2 regions of the Alteromonas sp. MB-3u-76 genome follow, and region 2 is predicted to be linked to the other one. Evidence: predicted binding sites of a transcription regulator. Region 2 holds the regulator's gene; the other holds the start of a gene.
The links. The regulator LexA, encoded in region 2, represses DNA repair genes until DNA is damaged. The targets are predictions, from matches to a motif close to TACTGTATNNNNATACAGTA.
Positions count from the first base shown of each region.

Region 1: dinB (DNA polymerase IV) is a predicted target of LexA. The motif match lies at 1,584-1,603, and genes of this name have one in related genera.

Region 1 is NZ_CP025115.1:3,709,841-3,713,004, forward strand. Features, by position in the region: gene CW735_RS16475 (DUF1653 domain-containing protein) at 184-432, opposite strand; gene dinB (DNA polymerase IV) at 445-1,533, opposite strand; gene nqrM ((Na+)-NQR maturation NqrM) at 1,725-1,958, opposite strand; gene CW735_RS16490 (FAD:protein FMN transferase) at 1,968-2,996, opposite strand; gene nqrF (NADH:ubiquinone reductase (Na(+)-transporting) subunit F) at 3,073-3,164, opposite strand, start outside.
Region 2 is NZ_CP025115.1:4,259,233-4,262,396, reverse strand. Features, by position in the region: gene CW735_RS18990 (GAF domain-containing protein) at 1-635, shown strand, start outside; gene CW735_RS19995 (GGDEF domain-containing protein) at 708-1,196, shown strand; gene lexA (transcriptional repressor LexA) at 1,303-1,929, shown strand; gene coxB (cytochrome c oxidase subunit II) at 2,535-3,164, shown strand, end outside.

The DNA of each region.
Region 1 (3,164 bases), 550 kb from region 2:
CTGGGCATTATTAGTACTTAAGTTCTACACCTAAGTTCTTCACTTAAGTTTTCTGTACGAGTTCTAGTGACGTGTAGGGTAAAGCGCTTCGTGTTTAGAGCCGTATTTACCTCAGTCGCTACTTTACGATGTAACTTATACCCTCAAATAGTTAAACCTGTTCACTTTAACCTTCCCTTGGCATTAAAGCGTGCTTTCACCGTCAGGAATATCTCCTATATAAGCAAACCTAGGTACTGTTTCATTATTTAACTCTACAGACTCTGTAAACATCTCTAGTGGACGAACCCACAGTTCACGATCGCCATAGCAAGGCCTATACACGACCAACTTAGATTCATCTTCTGAATGTGTGGCCACCTCATATACGTCGTACAAATGGCCCTTGTAGTGTTTGTAGCGCCCTGGCGCAATCAATAGTTGTGTATCCACCAGATACTCCTTTTAAGTTTTTATTTGCGTCTCGTCTTCAAAAGCAAACGCTAGTTGTTGAGTTGACTGTTCCGCCGCTAAGCCAATGTGAATACCTACTAAACGTATACCTCGGCCTTTAGCACGCTCAAAAGCTTCCTTCATTAAAGTAGTAAAGTAATCCTCATCGAGAGTTCCATGACGGTGCTCTACCGTGGTCAGTTGGAAGTCATTAAATTTAAGCTTTACACCTTGGGTTCTCAATCGAACAGGTTTGCCTGTGCGTTTTTTATGATTTTCCATTCTGTCACGTAGCTTTTCCAGTAACGATGGTAGGAACGCATTGCATTGCTCAAGGGTTTGAATATCATCACTTAACGTGCGCTCTACCCCTATCGACTTTCTTTCTCGCGATACAGAAAGCTCTCGCTCGTCTATGCCATGAGCACGTTCCCACAACACGCTGCCAAATTTACCGAGCTCTTTTTGAATACGCTCGAATGGGTATTGGCGCACATCATTACAGGTATTAAGCCCCATACGAGCGAGCTTTTGCATGGTGACTTTGCCCACTCCGGGTATTTTTTTAAGCGGCATGTTGCGAACGAACTCATCTAACTCATCCGGCGTGATGACACAAATACCGTCTGGTTTGTTTTCATCGCTTGCAACCTTTGCCACAAATTTACAGGGTGCGACACCCGCAGATGCCGTAAGGCCAAGTTCGCTTTGAATTCTTGCCCGTATTTCCTCGGCTATTAAGGTAGCGCTGCCGCCACAAAACTGGCTGTTAGTAACATCAAGATATGCCTCGTCTAATGACAAGGGTTCAATAAGGTCGGTATAGTCGGCGAAAATTTTTCGGATTTTTTGAGATTCACTAGCATAAGCATCCATGCGTCCTTTCACTAAGGTAAGATTTGGGCACAGTTTCATGGCATAAGCGGTAGCCATTGCGCTACGTACGCCATATTTTCTCGCCGGATAGTTGCAGGTAGAAATAACGCCTCTTCGGTCGGAACTCCCGCCGATAGCAATGGGGATATTCTTAAGCGCAGGATTATCCCGCATTTCCACTGCGGCATAAAAACAATCCATATCAACGTGGATGATTTTTCGCATTCAAACTCGCATTGCGGTACTAGGATGCTTATAAGTGTATGCTAATACCAAACTGTACATTTAGACAGTATAGTAGCGACTAGCGATGACTTAATCCAGTAAGACGTGCCCTGCAGCTTGCAGAAAAAAGCCGCTAGTAGATAACTAACGGCTTTGTGTATAAAGCAAAAGGTGTTTGTGGGCGTCTTTGCCTATAAAATTTGGTTTTGCTTCCATTCGTTCAATTTTTTCTGACGCGCTTCTTCTTTTTCCATACGTGATTTTTTGCGATCACAAGGCTCTGGGCAGTCGCACGCTTTCTCAATTCCAATCGCGCCTAGTCCACCACAGCTTCCTGAAATAGTTTTTCGCTGCACAAGGTAACCTATGGCCATAGCAGCAACCATTGTTAAAAAGAAACCAAATGCGAGAATAAATGTAGACATAACTACCTCTTAATTGTGAACTGTCACTAGTTTATCAAATTCTGGCGACGCATACTCCTCAAAACTATCTTCTGTGCGACGAATGAGAAATACCGCAAGGTTTTCTCTTTCGGCAATTTCAATAGCCTGTTCCCACCCCATTACATTAAATGCCGTGGCAAGGCCATCAGCCGTCATTGACGAGGGATGCACAACAGTGACAGACACTAAATTATGGGAAATTGGATAACCTGTAGTGGGGTCAATAAGATGAGAGTATCTTTTCCCGTCTTCTTCATAGTAGTTTCTATAATCACCTGAAGTAGCGACAGCATTTGTGCCAATAGATACAACTTTCTGTATCGCTCGCTCGGTGGTGACAGGCTTTTCAATAGCAATTAACCATTCACTTCCGTCACCTCGCAAGCCTTTAACCCGCATTTCGCCGCCTATCTCCACGAGATAGTTTTCAATACTATACTGCTCAAGTATTTCTGCTACTTCGTCAACACCAAAGCCTTTAGCAATGGTAGATAGGTCGACATACAGCATAGGATGACGCTTTTTAAGTCCGCTAGGGGTACTTACTAGCTTTTCATAGCCTACATAATCGCGAATATCATTGATATCGTCTTCGCTAGGTGCCTTTTCTGGGCGTTTTGTGGGTCCAAACCCCCATAAGTTTACGAGCGGTCCGACAGTCACGTCTAATACGCCGCCGCTAAGTTTCGCCAAACGCAAGGCTTCATTTACAACCAATAAAGTATCACCAGACACAGAAAAATTGTCAGTGTAGCGATATTGATTAAAGCGAGACAATTCAGAAGTAGGATCGTATGTAGACATCATTTTGTTTACATCCACCAAGCGTGCATCAATCTGTGACTGAAGGCCCTCTACTGCTTTTCCGTCCGCCGCTATATATTTAACGTTATAAGTTGTGCCCATGGTTTGCCCTTGCAAATGCACAACAGGACGACTGTCATCACTGCAGCTTGCAAGCATGACCATGCTGATGGCTATAACCGCTAAAAGAATTCGAACAAAAAATCGAATCACACTATGTTCCTTACTTTATCTTTAGCACAAACAAAAAAGGGGCTTACGCCCCTTTTTTACAACTTAATTGCGTAGATTAACCACCGAAGTCATCTAGCATGATGTTCTCGTCTTCAACACCTAAATCTTTAAGCATGTTGATAACGGCAGCGTTCATCATAGGTGGCC
Region 2 (3,164 bases):
GAATGCAACATGCCAATGGCAGTTGGGTTTGGGTCGAGTCTTACGGAAAAATAGTAGAGCGCGACACAAATGGAAAGCCCATCCGCATAGCGGGTATCCACCGCGACATTACGCGGAGAATGGAAAGTGAGATTTTTGAGCGGAAAAAAACTCAGCTGCTGCAGTTTATCAACAAAACTCGCGCGTCATACTTGGAAAGCAATGATTTAACATTAGCGTGTCAGACAGTACTGCCCGAGCTTATAGATTTATCTGATAGTCAGTTTGCTTTTATTGCACAAATGCAAGACCAAGATACTGAGCCTAAGCTGTTTATACACGCTATTTCTGAAATTGTTTGGGACAGCGAAAGTTTTTCTCAATATTCGGAGTATAAAAACAGAAATCTATATTTCACTAGTTTCGACAACTTATTTGGGAAAGTTATTGTTTCAGGTGAGGTGATTATTGCTAATTCGCCCATAAACCACCCTGCATCAAGAGGAACGCCAAAAGGTCATCCTCGAATAAACCGATTTCTAGGGCTACCGATTAAGATAAAAGATAGAGTTGTCGGTATGATAGGTTTAGCGAATAAGTTTGAGAGTTACAAACCCTCTGATGCCGAATTTTTCCAGCCATTTGTAGATGCCTGAGCTGGCCTTTTCTATGCCGTTGATTTAGAGCGAGCGAGAGCTGATGCTGAAGAAAGACTGCGCAAGCTGGCAATGACAGACCCCCTTACGGGGCTTCTCAACAGGCGCTCTTTTTTAGATGAGTGCAATAGAATTGCTCAAACACACAAGCAGACTGCTGTGGCGATAGTGGATATAGATTACTTCAAAAGCATTAACGATACCTACGGACATGATGCCGGCGATTACGCCTTAAAAGAGATCGCAAACATTACTCAATCCATCTGCAACGAGCATGGCGTTGTGGCAAGGTTAGGCGGTGAAGAGTTCGCTATTGTATTGGTAGACAAAACCCCAAAAGACGCTGATTTGATTTTTGAAAGACTGCGGGATGCAATTAATTCAGCTCAGTTTAATTATAAAGCGGACCGTATTAGTCTAACAATCAGTACTGGTGTGAGTTATACGATGGATTCTTTCGAGGTTGACTTTAGTGCTTACCTATCTGTTGCAGATCAGGCACTTTATGAAGCTAAGTCCATTGGGCGTAATCGGGTATGCTGGCAACCTGGAATACGTTAAATGGTCGGTATTAAATCCGATTTTTTGTCTGTAGCGCCCGTCAGCGCTTGTTATTTGAATTTAGGTGTATATACTTACAGGAACTGTATGGACAGACAGGTCTTTTATGCGCCCACTCACAGCTCGACAAACAGAAGTTTTAGAACTTATTAAATCTAATATGCAAGCAACGGGAATGCCACCCACGCGTGCAGAAATAGCCCGTCACTTAGGTTTTAAATCGGCAAATGCCGCTGAAGAACATTTAAAGGCCCTTGCGCGTAAAGGCGTGATTGAAATTCTTCCCGGTACATCTCGTGGTATCAAGTTAACCATTCCGATAGAAGATGAAATAGCCGAAGAAGAAGGTTTACCGCTTATTGGGCGAGTTGCTGCCGGTGAACCAATTCTTGCTCAAGAGCACGTAGAGTCTCATTATAAAGTTGATCCTGCTCTGTTCCAGCCTCACGCTGACTTTCTATTGCGTGTAAACGGCATGAGTATGAAAAATATCGGCATACTCGACGGCGATTTACTAGCCGTTCATCGCACCACCGACGTGCACAATGGTCAGGTTGTTGTGGCCAGAGTCGATGAAGATGTAACGGTAAAACGTTTGGAAAAGCGTGGCCGAGAAGTGCTACTTCACGCTGAAAATGAAGAGTTTTCACCCATTAAAGTTGATTTAGCAAACGAACCTTTCGCGATTGAAGGTATTGCTGTAGGCGTTATTAGAAACGCTGACTGGATGTAGCCTTTTACCTTACTGTATTAAAAGCGGCATGATAGCCGCTTTTTTTAGCACTTAAGTCTAATAATCTCCCCTATTTCTCCTGTATAAGCTACAACTTTCAGTACTTATAAATATCATTGATATACCATTTTAGGCGTAAATCTTTAAGCGCCAGTTAAGATGGTTTTGCGCTGGTTTCGAGAGTGTTGCTAAACGAGCTCTGCTCAAAATTTATTCAATATTTGCCGCTTAGCGTTTGATTTTAAGAAATTAAATGGCAATAACCTGCACAACCAATCACTCCAAAAATCTACTCCCTATAACTCTGTTATCCCCCATCTGTGGCACTTTGCTTACTATTTGAGTAACGACCACGAAATTCTGCTTAGATTAAATTTTGACCTCTTCATTAAAATTTTAACAGAAAAGACTAGACGGAACGCTATTATTGCGCAATTCTTATACAAGCTTTAACAAAATAATAACAATGACTTTGAATTCAATTTACAAATTGATGTATTGAGTTAATCGTTCACAAACCACTTGGTAGAGACTGCGCAAAATAACATTTGGCGTTAATGGCTCTGCCATTACGGAGGTGCTGAGTGAAATCACTAAAGATCGCAATGTCAAAATGGTGTGTTAGCGTTCCATTTTTGTTCTTTTCTCAATTCCTTTTCGCGCAAGAGGCCGCAGAAGAATTATCTTCGCTTAATCTTCGCCGCGGTGCTACTGACATAAGTGGCCAAGTATACGACCTGCATATGCTCATGTTCTTTATATGTGTAGCTATTGCCGTGGTGGTGTTTGGAGTTATGTTTGCTTCTATGTATTTACATAGAAAGTCACGAGGCGCCAAGCCAGCAAACTTTCATGAAAATGTAAAAGTAGAAATTGCATGGACGGTGGTTCCATTCCTCATCCTTATTTTTATGGCCGTACCCGCTGCCAATACGCTTATTGCCATGGAAGATACCTCTGAAGCTGACATGACCGTTCTAGTGACAGGATCTCAATGGAAGTGGCATTACAAGTACATGGACAGTGACGTTGAATACTATTCTTTGCTTGCTACTCAGCGTGAGCAAATTCAAAACAAATTTACGAAGACCGACAATTACTTATTAGAGGTAGATCGTCCTTTAGTAATTCCCACCGGGCAAAAGGTGCGATTTTTGATCACATCGGACGACGTTATTCACTCTTGGTGGGTACCCGACTTTGCGGTGAAGAAAGATGCTAATCCAGGCTTTATT